Regions from separate parts of the Streptomyces sp. SCSIO ZS0520 genome, predicted to be linked through region 1. Evidence: riboswitches for the same ligand, from Rfam matches in the RefSeq annotation. Region 1 holds a riboswitch; the other holds the start of a gene.
The links. Region 1 has a riboswitch for cyclic di-AMP ahead of MID12_RS31805 (transglycosylase SLT domain-containing protein). Riboswitches for the same ligand answer to the same signal wherever they lie in the genome.
Positions count from the first base shown of each region.

Region 1 (7,349 bases):
GCGGCCACCTGCTCGGCGAAGCCGCCGAAGCCCGGGAAGGCGGCGACGCGCTGCCCCGCGGTGAAGCCGGAGCCCGCCGGGGCCTCGCGGACCACCCCGGCCACCTCGGAACCGGGGACGAACGGCGGCTCGGGCTTGAGCTGGTAGGCACCCCGGGTCAGGAGCACGTCCGGGTAGGTCACCCCCGCCGCCCGTACGTCGATCAGGACCTGCCCCTCCTGGCGCTCCGGCGGGCCGATCTCCGCGACCTCCACCGCATCCGGTCCTTCGAGCCGTACCACCCGCACCGCGCGCATCCGCATTGTCCTTTCCCAGACGTCGACCCTGCCGAGGTTAGGGCAGCTCCTGAGCATTGCTCAATAGCGGTCGGGTCCGCGGCGCGGGTCGCGGCGCTCCCGCGCGGCCGTCGCGCCGGGCCGGGATCCGCGCTCGGCGACCCGTGCGGCCGGGGTGGCCAGAGGGGTGCAAGAGCCACCAACCACCCGCAATATCCGGCCTGTTGTGCGCTCGTCACGGGAATTTCACTCCGGCATCTACCCGCATAGAGCCGGGCGCGGCACCATATGGCCGCCCCCCATCCCCTGCTCCTCCACTTGCCGGGAGACCTGATGCGCAAGCACGCACGCGCCCTCGCCGCGGCCTTCACCGCCGCCGCCACGACCGCCCTGACCCTGCTCGCCACCGCCCCCGCCGAGGCGGCGCTGCCCACCCCGATCGCGGCCAGCACCGCCCGCTCCTACCTGTCCTCGATGAGCGCCACCGCCGAGCACTCCATGAGCGGCTACAGCCGGGACCTCTTCCCGCACTGGATCACCGTCAGCGGCGCCTGCGACACCCGCGAGACCATCCTCAAGCGGGACGGTTCGGGGGTCGTCACCGACTCCTCCTGCAAGGCCACCAGCGGCAGTTGGTACTCGCCCTACGACGGGGCCACCTGGAGCGCCGCCTCCGACGTCGACATCGACCACCTGATCCCGCTGGCCGAGGCCTGGGGCAGCGGTGCCTGGAACTGGAGCACCGCCAAGCGCCAGCAGCTCGCCAACGACCTGACCCGGCCGCAGCTCCTCGCGGTCACCGACAACGTCAACCAGTCCAAGGGCGACAAGGACCCCGCGGACTGGTGGCCCTCCCGCACCGCCTACAAGTGCACCTACGCCCGCGCCTGGGTGCAGGTGAAGCACTACTACGGGCTGAGCGTCGACTCCGCCGAGAAGAGCGCGCTCAGCTCGGTCCTCAACGGCTGCTGAGCCCTGCCCCTTTGCGGCCTGGCCTGTCCACCCCGGTCGAGCACCCCGGGGTGGACAGGCCAGGCCCCTGGGGTGGAGCCGTCCTCGGCCGCCTCCTCCCGCCGCTGTCCCGGAGCACGCCCTTCCGTACCGGAACCGGTGGCCGGATCCCGGTGCTCTGCGCGTGCGGCCTCCCGAAGCGGGTAGCGGAACTCGCACGCCGGAGCACCGGGAAAGACGGAGGCAGGACCGATGAAGCAGGCACGTGGCAAGAGCGCCAAGGGCGCCAAGGGCGGTACGGACGACAAGGGTCCCCGGGAGGACGCGGGCACCGTCCCTGCGAACGGCGGGGCGCCGGCGCCGATGTTCCTGCGGGTTCTGGTGATGCTGCTCGCCTTCGGGCTCATGGTCGGCTTCGCGGTGGTACTCGCCCGCCTCACCCTGGAGCCCTCGGCCAGTTCGGAGGCGCTGACCCACAACAACCTGAGCCCCGGCAGCTCGATCCGGGACTACCTCGCCCGGCCCGCCTTCCGCGACACGGTCAAGCAGCTCGGCGGCAACCTCCTGCTCGGCGTCCCCTTCGGCCTGCTGCTTCCGGTCCTCGCGCCGCGGACCCGCGGGCTGCTGCGGATCGCCTTTCTGACCGCATTTGTCATGTTCCTGGTAGAGCTTACCCAGGGCGCCTTCGTGACCGGGCGCGCCTTCGACGTCGACGACGTCCTGCTCAACACCACGGGCGCGCTCGCCGGTTACCTCCTCCTCGGCCGCCGGGTGAGCCGGGCGCTGCACCCGCGCCGTACGCACTGGTGGCACCGCTTCACCCGCCGCTCCACCGCGGAGAGCTGAGCCCCCTCCCGGCGTCGACGGGGCCGTACACGCCGCTCCGCCCGCTGTCCCTCCTGCTGCGGCATCCGTGCACATCGGGTGCCGCAGCAGTCGTATGCGTGCCGCCCGCCTTCCTGGCGCGAGAACCGGTGACCGTTTTGGCGGGAATTAGTGCCTCTTTCCCTGTCTCATCACCATCACCGCTCTTTGCGCGAAATAACTCGCCTTGTATCCCTTGCCTGAGTCGCCGCACGGCGAATGGTTGCACCGCGAGCCAGTGACATGCGTCACTCTCCGCCGGATATCGCGGAGTGATCTCCAAGCCCATTTCCCTTTCCCGGAAGCCGAGTTGTGCTGCCCGCTGAGGCCTGCGCCACTCCGGAACTCTCCCGGTTTTCCCGTCGTGGATTGCATCCGCTAATCAGGGACTTGTTCCCTGCCGCCGGATTCGCTTAGCGTCACCGCAATCCGGATGGACGCCTAATCCTGCCGCTGTCCGGTCACCGCACTCACTCGCCAGGCAGGAGCGGGGAACCCAATATCACCGCCGGTCCGAAACGGAACGGCTCGGGGTGAAGTCGTGCGCGCCACGGCCGGGCATCTCCAGCCCGAACCCGACAGCTCACCTCGCAGGCGACGGAGAGGAATCCACCATGGCCAAAAAGGGCAAGCACCGTCGTCCGAAGAGCAGTTCGCTCACCCGTTCCGTCGTCGCCGCGGGCACCGGCGGCGCCGCTCTCGTCCTGCCGATGATGGCCGCGACCGGCGCGAACGCGGCCGACTCGGCCAAGTCGTCCGCTCCCGAGAAGAGCAGCGCGGCCGCCACCGCCGAGAAGTCCGAGAAGAAGAAGGACGCCCCCGCCACGTACTCCGTGGTCGCCGGCGACTACCTCTCGAAGATCGCTCAGGACCAGTCCGTCGACGGCGGCTGGAAGCGGCTCTACCAGGACAACCGGAAGGCCGTCGGTGACGACCCGTCACTGATCCGCCCGGGCCTGAAGCTCACCATCAACGCCCCGGCCACGTCGAAGTCCCAGGAAAAGCCGGCCTCCGACACCACGGCCTCGAAGACTTCGTCGAGTGAATCCGCGGAACCCGCCACGTATTCCGACGACCTCGACGGCTGGATCAAAGAATCGCTCGCGGTGATGGCCGAGCACGGAATTCCCGGCTCCTACGAGGGAATTGAGCGCAACATCCTGCGCGAGTCCTCCGGCAACCCCTCGGCCGTCAACAACTGGGACTCGAACGCGGCGGCCGGAACCCCGTCGAAGGGCCTGCTCCAGGTCATTCCGCCGACCTTCGAGGCGTACCACGTGCCGGGCACCTCGACGGACATCTTCGACCCGGTCGCGAACATCACGGCCGCGTGCAACTACGCCGCCGACAACTACGGCTCGATCGACAACGTCGACGGACCGTACTGATCCACCCGCCACCTCGATCCGTCTCCACCCGTCTCCACCCGAGCGTGCCGGTGTGCGCCCCGACAGGGGAAGCGCACCGGCACGCTCTGTCACGCCCCGGCTCCGGGGGCCGCCGCTCGGGGCTTCACCCGAATGGCCCCTGGCCGATGGCCGCGGTGGCGGAGCCCGCCCACGCTCGGTATGACGTCCACCCGAGTGAAGGAGTCCGGTCATGGCGCAGACGGTGAACAGGCCGGGAGGCTCGCGCAGCGACCCGTCCGGCGGCGCGTGGATCACGGGCGGCACCATGTTCGCGGGCACTCTGATGTTCGTCGGGGGAGTGCTGGCCATCCTCACCGGGATCGCGGGCATCTCCGACGACGACGTCTACGGCCGCGTCGGCAACTACGTGTACGAGTTCGATGTCTCCGCATGGGGCTGGACCCACCTCATCCTCGGCATCGTGCTGGTCCTCACCGGCCTCGGCATCCTCAGCGGAGTGGCCTGGGCGCGCACGCTCGGCGTGGTGATCGCCTCGCTCCATCTGATCGCCAACTTCATGTGGCTGCCGTACTCCCCGGTGTGGGCCATCGTGGCGGTCGCCATCGACGGCTTCGTGATCTGGGCACTCTGCGGCAGCATGCGCACCGCGGGCCCCCGCACCTGACCGCGGGGCACGCCATGGCGCACACCGACCCACAGCAGGACAGCGACGATCCCGGGCAGGCCGGCCAGGCACCCCGGCGGGCCGGCGACGACCCGCAGTACGACCGCGTGGGCGACCTGTACCGCCAGTACAAGATGTCCGCCACCGCCCCCGTCCCCGAACTGGGCCTCTTCCTGCGGCTCCTCGGGGACGTGGCGGGTCAGCGGGTCCTGGACCTGGCCACGGGGTACGGCTTCTACGCCCGCACCGCGCACGGCCTCGGCACCGCCGAGGTCGTCGGCGTGGACCTCTCGCCCGAGATGGTCCGACGCGCCGAGTCGGCCACCGGGGACCCGGCGGTCCGCTTCCACGTCGGTGACGCCCGCGACCTGCCCGACCTCGGCAGCTTCGACACGGTCACCGCCGTCTGGCTGTTCAACTACGCCGACTCACCAGCGGAGTTGACCGCGATGGCCGCGAGCGCGCGCCGGGCGCTAAGGCCCGGGGGACGCCTGGTCGCGATCACCGTGAATCCCGGCTACGAGGTGCACGGCCCGGACTGGACCCGGTACGGCCTGCGGGTGCACCGCGCCGAGCCCGCCGAGGGGCGGCACCGGCTCCGTATCGCGCTGATCGCCCCGGAGGCCGACATCCCGCTGTCGATGTCCCGCTGGGATGCCGACGTCTACGCCCGGGCGCTGGCGGAGGCCGGCTTCGGCCCGCCGTCCTGGGCGCTGCCGGACGAGGAGAGCATCCCGGCCGAGGAGTTCGCGAGCCGCGGGGCCGACTACTGGGCCACCGCGCTCGCCAACCCGTTCCCGGCGGGTTTCACGGCCGCGGTCCCCGACTGATCCGCCGCTGCGCCGCGGGCGGTCCGCCACGGCGGTGACCGGCGGCGATGCCGCGCATCCGGCCGTCCGGCGCGGGCGAGAGGCCCCGCCGAGGCGGCCCGACTCCTGCGCGCACCCTTGACAGGAACAATGGTCTGGACCAGCTTGTACGTTCATCGGTGGCCACCGACCCCCACACCCAAGTTCCCGCACGGGGCGCGCAGTCGACGCTGCCCGCCCGGTGCGGAGCGCATTTCCGGGAGGCCATGCAGTGCACAGCAGAGTACGTCCCCGCACGCTCAAAGCCGTTCTCGTCGCCGGGGTGCTCGCCGCCGCGGGCCTCGCCGCCCCCACGGTGAGCGCCGCACAGGAGGCCGCGCCGTTGGTCAGCAGCAAGGCGGGCCCGGCCGCTGTCCCGGCGCACGCCGTGACCGGCTACTGGCAGAACTTCGACAACGGGGCGACCGTCCAGACCCTCGCCGAGGTGCAGGACGACTACGACATCGTTGCCGTCGCCTTCGCCGACGCGACCGGGACCCCGGGCGAGGTGACCTTCAACCTCGACTCGGCGGGCCTCGGCGGCTATAGCGTCGAGCAGTTCAAGGAGGACGTCGCCGCCAAGCAGGCCGACGGGAAGTCCGTGATCATCTCCATCGGCGGCGAGAAGGGCACGGTCAGCGTCACCGATGACGCCTCCGCCACCGCCTTCGCCGACTCGGTGTACGCGCTGATGCAGGAGTACGGCTTCGACGGTGTCGACATCGACCTGGAGAACGGCCTCAACTCGACGTACATGACCAAGGCGCTCAAGTCCCTGGGCGAGAAGGCCGGTTCGGACTTCGTGCTGACGATGGCGCCGCAGACCATCGACATGCAGTCGACCGAGAACGAGTACTTCAAGACGGCGCTGAACGTGAAGGACCTGCTCACCGTCGTCAACATGCAGTACTACAACAGCGGTTCGATGCTCGGCTGCGACGGCCAGGTCTACTCCCAGGGCACCGTCGACTTCCTGACCGGCCTCGCCTGCATCCAGCTCGAAGGCGGTCTCGACCCCTCGCAGGTCGGGATCGGCGTGCCGGCCTCCACCAAGGGCGCGGGCAGCGGCTATGTGGAGCCCTCGGTGGTGAACAACGCCCTCGACTGCCTCACCCAGGGCACCAACTGCGGTTCCTTCAAGCCCTCGAAGACCTACCCGGGGCTGCGCGGCGCGATGACCTGGTCGACGAACTGGGACGCCGCGGCGGGCAACTCCTGGTCCGGCGCGGTCGGTCCGCACGTCCACGGACTGCCGTAGCCCGTACCCCTCGGCAGCTCGTACGTACGCGGAACCGGCGGCGGCCCGGGTCGCGGAGAAACCGTCTCCGCGGACCCGGGCCGCCACCGCTTGAGGCACCGAGGGCGCGCCCCTGCCCTCAGGAGCTGTGCAGGAACCCGTCCCCGTGCAGGGCGACATGGGCCTCCAGGGCGTTGAGCGCGTCCCCGGTCGCCTGCGGGGTGCCGGTGCCGTGGCGTTCCGCGTAGTAGGCGGCGCCGAGCTTGCGCAGCAGGTCGTTGCCCGCGCGCTGCTGCTGTACCTCGTCGACCTTCTGCTTGCCCTGGTTCAGCGCGCTCTGCGCCTGCTCCTTGGCCCGGTCGAGAAATCCACTCATGTCTGTCTCCCATCGCTCGGGGGAATCGTTGCCCACGCGCGGGATCCGTATGTTCATCCGGAAGGGTGAGGACGAGGCCCGCCCGTCCAAGCCTCGCAGCTTCCCCGGCGGTATGCCCGGCGGCGGAGCGGCTCCATCCCCCTCGGCGCGGTGGCCCCGGTTCAGTGCCGGTGGTCCCGGTCGCGCTCCTCGCTGATGCGGACCAGGCGTGCGAAGTCGACGGCCACGCCCCGCAGCAGCAGGTCCACGAGCGCCCGCGCCCCCGCCCGGTCCACGGGGGCGCCGCCGAGCAGGGCCCGCTGGTACACCACCGAGGCCAGCAGATCGGTGAGCAGGGCCGGGTCGGTGCCGGGCAGCAGATCGCCCCGGTCGACGGCGCGGCGCACCGCGGTGGCCGCCGCGCTCCGGCTCGGTGTGATCAGCTGCTCCACCAGCTGCCGGTGGAGTTCCGGGTCCGCCGCGCAGTCGGCGAGCAGCGGGGCGAGCACCCCCGGCGGCAGCCGCTCGTCGAGCGCCTCGGCGAGCAGTTGCACGCTCTGGTGGAGATCGCAGCGGGTGCAGCCGTTGTCCGGCACCGGCGGCGCCACCATCACCGAGGCGAGCGCGTCGATGACCAGCCGCTGCCGCACCGGCCAGCGGCGCCGTATGGCCGCCTTCGTCGTCCCGGCCCGCGCCGCCACCTTCTCCATCGCGAAGGCGGCGTACCCGGCCTCGCCGAGCAGGCCCACGGCGGCGCCGAGCACCGCCGCGTCGATCGCGGGGTC
Region 1 covers NZ_CP092644.1:7,743,484-7,750,832, forward strand. Annotated here, with positions in the region: gene MID12_RS31790 (NADPH:quinone oxidoreductase family protein) at 1-296, opposite strand, end outside; gene MID12_RS31795 (HNH endonuclease family protein) at 609-1,247, shown strand; gene MID12_RS31800 (VanZ family protein) at 1,479-2,072, shown strand; cyclic di-AMP (ydaO/yuaA leader) riboswitch at 2,519-2,700, shown strand; gene MID12_RS31805 (transglycosylase SLT domain-containing protein) at 2,705-3,478, shown strand; gene MID12_RS31810 (hypothetical protein) at 3,690-4,124, shown strand; gene MID12_RS31815 (class I SAM-dependent methyltransferase) at 4,139-4,954, shown strand; gene MID12_RS31820 (chitinase) at 5,205-6,230, shown strand; gene MID12_RS31825 (hypothetical protein) at 6,349-6,585, opposite strand; gene MID12_RS31830 (TetR/AcrR family transcriptional regulator) at 6,747-7,349, opposite strand, start outside.

Region 2 (7,349 bases), 4.8 Mb from region 1:
ACGCGGTCAACAGCAAGCGCACCGACGCGAAGACGCCGTGGCTGCGCGAGGTCTCGCGGGGGCAGCAGCCGGCCTGAGGCCATGAGGCGCGGGGGTGCCCGGCCGCTGCCGTCGGGTGCCCCGCCCGGGTGGGTTACGTTCGGTGCGTGAACGCCACTTCGCAGACGGCCGCGGGCCGCATCGTCCTGCTCACCACCAGCCACCGGGTCGCCCCCGGGCTGCTGTCCTGGCCCGCCTGGCAGACGCTGCACGCCGCCGACCGCGTGCTCTGCGCGGATGCCGCACACGTACAGCTGCCGTATCTGCGGGACGCCGGGGTCGAGGTCGCGCGGGAGGCGCCGCTCGCCCGGGAGCTGGTCGACTGGTGCGCGGGCGGGCGCACGGTGGTCGTCGTCGCCACCGGTGAGGGCGACCGGAAGCTCACCGACGGGCTCGCCGCGCTGGCCGGTTCGGGCCGGGTGACCATGCCCGAGCTGGAACTCCTCCCCGGCTCCTACGACCTCCCCGGCGCCCGCCTCCTCGACCTCGTCCAGGTGATGGACCAGATCCGCGCCGAGTGCCCCTGGTCCTCCCGGCAGACCCACGAGGGGCTCGCGAAGTACGCGATCGAGGAGGCGTACGAACTCGTCGAGGCGATCGAGGACGGCGACCGGGCGGAACTGCGCGAGGAGTTGGGCGACGTCCTGCTCCAGGTCGTCTTCCACGCCCGGATCGCCCAGGAGGGGCCCGCCGCCGGGGACGCGGCGGCGGGAGAAGAGGAAGGGGACGGCGAGGAGGAGGTGGGCGCCTTCTCCCTCGACGATGTCGCCGCCGGGATCGTCGCCAAGCTCATCCACCGCCACCCGCACGTCTTCGGCGAGGAGAGCGCCGAGACCCCCGAGGACGTGGAGGCGCTCTGGCGGCGCACCAAGGCGGAGGAGAAGCAGCGCGACTCCCTCACCGACGGCGTCCCGCTCGGTCAGCCGGGCCTCGCCCTCGCCGCCAAGCTCGCCTCCCGGGTGCGCACCGCGGGCCTCGACGTGCCCCTGCCCACCGGCGAGGGCATCGGCTACCGGCTGCTCGCCCTCGCCCTGGACGCCCAGGAGCAGGGCGTGGACCCCGAGGCGGCCCTGCGCTCCGCGGCCCGCGCCTACCGGGACGCCATCCGGGCGGCGGAGCAGGGCCAGGCCTGACGGCGGTGGCGAGCGGGACGAGAGGAAGTCAGCACGTGTCCGAGCAGGTGGGGCGGAACGGACAGGCCGGGGAGCCCGGCGGCCCGGACGCCCCGGCCGCCGCCCCCGGAAGCTGCCCGGTCGCCGGTGCCGAGAGCCCGCCCGACCTCTTCACCTGGGAGTTCGCGGCGGATCCGTACCCGGCCTACGCCTGGCTGCGCACCCACGCGCCCGTGCACCGCACCCGGCTGCCGAGCGGGGTGGAGGCCTGGCTGGTGACGCGGTACGCGGACGCCCGGGCGGCGCTGGCCGATCCGCGGCTCAGCAAGAACCCGGCGCACCACGACGAGCCCGCGCACGCCAAGGGGAAGACCGGTATCCCGGGCGAGCGCAAGGCCGAGCTGATGACGCATCTGCTGAACATCGACCCGCCGGACCACACCCGGCTGCGCCGCCTCGTCTCCAAGGCCTTCACCCCGCGCCGGGTGGCCGAATTCGCGCCCAGGGTCCAGGAGTTGACCGACTCGCTGATCGACTCCTTCGCCGCGCGCGGCAGCGCCGACCTGATCCACGAGTTCGCCTTCCCACTGCCGATCTACGCGATCTGCGAACTGCTCGGCGTCCCGCGCGAGGACCAGGACGACTTCCGGGACTGGGCGGGCATGATGATCCGGCACGGCGGCGGCCCCCGCGGCGGTGTCGCGCGCTCGGTGAAGAAGATGCGCGCCTACCTGGCCGAACTCATCCACCGCAAGCGCGAGGACCTCGGCGAGGAGTCCGCGCGGGACGACCTGATCTCCGGCCTGATCCGCGCCTCCGACCACGGCGAGCACCTCACCGAGAACGAGGTCGCCGCGATGGCCTTCATCCTGCTCTTCGCGGGCTTCGAGACCACGGTCAACCTGATCGGCAACGGTACGTACACGCTGCTCCGCAATCCTGACCGGCGGGCCGAGTTCCAGCGGGCGGTGGCCGAGGAGGACACCGCGCTGCTCGCCTCCTCGGTCGAGGAACTGCTGCGCTACGACGGCCCGGTGGAGCTGGCCACCTGGCGGTTCGCGACCCGGCCGCTGGAGATCGGCGGGCAGCGGATCGCGAGCGGCGACCCGGTGCTCGTGGTGCTGGCCGCCGCCGACCGCGACCCGGCCCGCTTCCCCGCCCCCGACACCCTCGACCTCGCCCGCACCGACAACCAGCACCTCGGCTACGGCCACGGCATCCACTACTGCCTCGGCGCACCCCTGGCCCGCCTGGAGGGCCAGTACGCGCTCGGCACCCTGCTCCGCCGCCTCCCGGACCTGCGCCTCGCCGCGGAACCGGAGGAGCTGCGCTGGCGCGGCGGCCTCATCATGCGCGGACTGCGCACCCTGCCGGTCAGCTTCACCCCGCGGTAGGGCGGCCACCGCAGGGTGCCCGCGGCGGGCGGTCCGTCCTCGGGCGGACGGGGCGTCGTACCGCGTATGTCGGACATGCGCGGCAGTCGGTCCGCGGCTCCGTCGACCCGCTTTGCGGACTCGGGGCGAACCCCGGTCACTGCCCTGAACTGCCTCTGGGCATGCGGAATTGACGGAGCGTCAGGATTGTGATGTACGCGTGATCTCCGCTGCATCGACTTGTGACAAGCGTTCGACTCCGGCTACGTTCTCGGGCAACTCGGCGGCTGGTCACAGCCGTCACCGCTGTCACGCGAAAGGCCACGGCATGCTCTCCGGGAACGGTCGCCATCGACGCCCCCGCCAGGCTCCGGCGTTCGTCGTCACGGCGGGGGTGACCGGCTCCGCGCTGGCCCTGCCCCTGCTCGCCGGGACCTCCGCGCACGCCGCGGACAAGGCCACCTGGGACCGCCTCGCCGACTGCGAGAGCGGTGGCGCCTGGAGCGCGAACGAGGGCAACGGCCATTACGGCGGGCTCCAGTTGACGCAGCGTGACTGGGAGTCCTACGGCGGCCTCGACTTCGCGGCCCGCCCCGACCTCGCCAGCCGCTCGCAGCAGATCGCCGTGGGCCAGAAGCTCCTGGACGACAAGGGCCCGGCGGCCTGGCTGGCCTGCGCCGCCGTCGCCGAGCTGACCGGCGGCGGCCCGGAGCCCTCGGTCGACCCCGGCGTCCCGGACTCCAGCAGCCCGAAGCCGAGCGACAGTCCGAAGCCGGATGACGGCGGCGAGCCGTCCGGGTCGCCCTCGCCCTCCGGTTCCGGCGGCGACTCCGACAAGAAGGACGATCCGAACCCTTCGGACTCGGCGGATCCGACGGACTCGGCCGGCTCGGCGGACCCGTCAGGCTCCCCGAGCGAATCGGATGAGTCGGGTGAAAAGGGTGAGTCCGGCGCCCCGGAAGCCGACCCGAGCGCCACCCCCGAGGACTCCGCCACCCCGGGCGACGGTGACGGCAAAACCGGCGACGAGGGTGATTCCGGTACGGATCGCGGCAACTCCCCTGGCTCCGGCGGGGGTTCGGGTTCCGGCGGGGAGGGTTCCGGCCGCCATCGCGGTGAGCCCGCGCCCGACGCGGACGTCCCCGACCGCCCGGGGAACTCCACCGGCCGCCACTCCCGTCCCGGTGACTCGCCCGCGGCCGGGGACGGTTCGTACTCCGTGCGGCCGGGCGACAGCCTGTCGATGATCGCGGAAGCACAGGATGTGGACGGCGGATGGCCCGCGCTCTACGCGCTCAACAAGGAGACGGTGGGCGCCGATCCCGACCTCATCCTGCCCGGTCAGAGCCTTGCACTTGCCTCCGAAACGGACGCTCCCCAGGGCTAGTTCGGCAGCTATTGTCCGCTTTGGTGAAACTGAGACATGAGTCTCAGAAGCCCTGATCGTCTTTGGAGATCCGGCGAGCGCGTGTTTACGGTCGTGACCGCTCGCCACAGCGGGCTCCGTGTGACCGTCACGCCGAATCCTGCCGGCGGTCCCCGGGAAACTCGTCGCGTGAAGCGCCGTTGGCAGGAGCGGGGGAACCAAGGTTTGCGCCGGGTCCCAGGGGCCGGGCAGCACATGCTGCCCACTTCGGGAAACGGCTAGGGGTGAAGTCGCACAGCGCGAGCGTGCGGCCGGGCAATTCGCCTTCTGCTCTTACGGAGCGGGGGGCACCCCATCGGCCCGAACCCGACAGCTCACCTCGCAGGCGTCGGTGAGGGGATCTCTTCATGCTGCTTTCCGGCAAGGGCAAGCACCGCCGCCCGACCGTCTTCAACCGCACCACCCGTGTCGTCACGCTCGCCGGCGTCGCCGGTGCCGCCATCGCCGCGCCGCTGGTCACCAGCGGTTCCGCCTCCGCCGCCACCGCCTCCGAGTGGGACAAGGTCGCCCAGTGCGAGTCCGGCGGCGACTGGTCGATCAACACCGGCAACGGCTTCTACGGCGGCCTGCAGTTCACCAACTCCACCTGGGCCGGCTACGGCGGCACCCAGTACGCCGCCCGTGCCGACCAGGCCACCAAGGAGCAGCAGATAGCCGTCGCCGAGAAGGTGCTCGCCGGTCAGGGCAAGGGCGCCTGGCCGTCCTGCGGTGTCGGCCTGTCCAGCACCCCGTACGGCGGCGGCGCCCCGCAGTCCGGTGGTCAGCAGGAGAGCAAGCCCGCCGAGCAGCGCTCCTCGCGCTCCGCGGAGCGTCCGGCCCCGGCGAAGAAGGCCGAGCCGAAGGCCGAGAAGAAGACCGTCACCACCCCGACCGGCAAGAAGGTCGCCAAGGGTGACGGCGAGTACAAGGTGGTCAAGGGCGACACGCTCAGCGAGATCGCCGCCGAGCACAAGGTCAAGGGCGGCTGGGCCAAGCTCTTCAAGCTCAACGACGACATCGTCGACGAGGCCGACCTCATCTACCCGGGCCAGCAGCTGCACCTGCGCTGACCCCGCACGGCCGGACCGGCCGGGCCCCGCGCCCGGCCCGTCCCCCGCACAAGGACCGCCCCGCCCCACGCGTCATCCCCCGTACGCGTGGGGCGGGGCTCTTGTCTGCCGCCGTGCCGCCGCGGTGCTCCTGCCGGGGCGTACCGGGTTCCGGAAGTGACCGGCCGGTAGCCGTACTCCGGCTGACGGGGCGGTGGCCGCAGGGGGACATGAAATGCGTATGTTCATCCTGTTATTCGTATCTTTTGGTCGTCTTTTCGTCCCGGTACGTGGGCCGTCGGGCGGGGCCGGTGCCCACTGCGGATAGGCTCTTGGCGCAAGGACACCCCCGCACAAAGGCGTGCTCCCGCATTCCACGCGTCACATCCCAGAAGGAGATGCTCGTGCCGTCCATCGACGTCGTCGTAGCCCGGGAAATCCTGGACTCCCGAGGCAACCCCACGGTCGAGGTCGAGGTAGGCCTCGACGACGGAAGCACCGGCCGTGCCGCCGTCCCCTCCGGTGCCTCCACCGGTGCCTTCGAAGCCCTGGAACTCCGCGACCAGGACGCGAGCCGCTACAACGGCAAGGGCGTGGAGAAGGCCGTACTCGCCGTCATCGAGCAGATCGGCCCCGAGCTGGTCGGCTACGACGCCACCGAGCAGCGCCTGATCGACCAGGCGATGTTCGACCTGGACGCCACCCCGGACAAGTCCTCGCTCGGAGCCAACGCCATCCTCGGCGTCTCGCTCGCCGTGGCGCACGCCGCCTCCGAGGCCTCCGACCTGCCGCTCTTCCGCTACCTGGGTGGCCCCAACGCGCACCTGCTCCCGGTGCCGATGATGAACATCCTCAACGGCGGTTCGCACGCGGACTCCAACGTCGACATCCAGGAGTTCATGATCGCGCCGATCGGCGCCGAGTCCTTCTCCGAGGCCCTGCGCTGGGGCGCCGAGGTCTACCACACCCTCAAGAAGGTGCTGAAGGACCGCGGCCTGTCCACCGGCCTCGGCGACGAGGGCGGCTTCGCCCCCAACCTCGGCTCCAACCGCGAGGCCCTCGACCTCATCCTCGTCGCGATCAAGGAGGCCGGTTACGTCCCCGGCCAGCAGATCGCGCTCGCCCTCGATGTCGCCGCCTCCGAGTTCTACAAGGACGGCGCCTACGAATTCGAGGGCAAGTCCCGCTCCGCCGCCGAACTCACCGAGTACTACGAGGAGTTGGTCGCCGCCTACCCGCTGGTCTCCATCGAGGACCCGCTCTTCGAGGACGACTGGGACGGCTGGAAGGTCATCACCGACCGCCTCGGCGACAAGGTGCAGCTGGTCGGCGACGACCTCTTCGTCACCAACCCGGAGCGCCTGGCCCGCGGCATCGACGAGGGCGCCGCCAACTCCCTCCTGGTCAAGGTCAACCAGATCGGCTCGCTGACCGAGACCCTGGACGCCGTCGAACTGGCCCAGCGCAACGGCTTCAAGTGCATGATGTCGCACCGCTCCGGCGAGACCGAGGACGTCACCATCGCCGACCTCGCCGTCGCCACCAACTGCGGCCAGATCAAGACCGGCGCCCCGGCCCGCTCCGAGCGCGTCGCCAAGTACAACCAGCTGCTGCGCATCGAGGAGATCCTCGACGACGCCGCGGTGTACGCCGGCCGCAGCGCCTTCCCGCGCTTCAGCGCCGACCAGTAGTCCCGCGTCCGGGCCCCGCGCCCGGTTGACCGTGTCCCTGCCCCCGGTCCCGTACCGTGTGCGGGGACACGGTGACGTACAGCGCAGTGGGGAGGCGGGCGATGGCCGGCAGGAAGGCTCCGGGCGGACCGCGGGATGCCGACAGGTTCTCCACCTCCACCCGGCTCCGGCTGATCGGCGAGCAGACCGCCGAGCGCGTCTACCGCTCCCAGACCCGGCGCCAGGCCCGCCGCTCCCGGCTCACCGGCCGCGCGGCCCTGCTCGCCCTGGTGCTCTGCTCGCTGGTGGTGGCCCTCGCCTATCCCATGAGGCAGTACGTCTCCCAGCAGGCCGAGATCGACGAGCTGCGCCGGGAGAAGGCCGAGCGCCGCGAGGAGGTCGAACGGCTCCGCGACGCCAAGGCCCGCTGGCAGGACGACAGGTTCGCCGAGCAGCAGATCCGCGCCCGACTGCACTACGTACGCCCCGGGGAGACCGGCTACACCGTGGTCGGCCCCGACGCCACCCGCGCCCGCCCGCGGACCGAGGGCGCCACCGACCGCCCCTGGTACGCCAATGTCTGGGACGGCGTGGACAAGGCCGACCGCTCCGGCGGCTGAGCCCGCCCGCCGCACCCGCGGACCGGCGCCCCCTCGGGCCGGGCCGCCCCACTCGCCGCCCCATATGAGGAAAGACGACAG
Region 2 covers NZ_CP092644.1:2,978,259-2,985,607, reverse strand. Annotated here, with positions in the region: gene MID12_RS11210 (SurA N-terminal domain-containing protein) at 1-77, shown strand, start outside; gene MID12_RS11205 (nucleoside triphosphate pyrophosphohydrolase) at 147-1,172, shown strand; gene MID12_RS11200 (cytochrome P450 family protein) at 1,208-2,545, shown strand; gene MID12_RS11195 (LysM peptidoglycan-binding domain-containing protein) at 2,853-3,911, shown strand; cyclic di-AMP (ydaO/yuaA leader) riboswitch at 4,076-4,293, shown strand; gene MID12_RS11190 (transglycosylase family protein) at 4,298-4,999, shown strand; gene eno (phosphopyruvate hydratase) at 5,383-6,669, shown strand; gene MID12_RS11180 (FtsB family cell division protein) at 6,771-7,268, shown strand.
Region 2: linked by a shared signal. The riboswitch ahead of MID12_RS11190 (transglycosylase family protein) and the one ahead of MID12_RS31805 (transglycosylase SLT domain-containing protein) in region 1 are both predicted to bind cyclic di-AMP.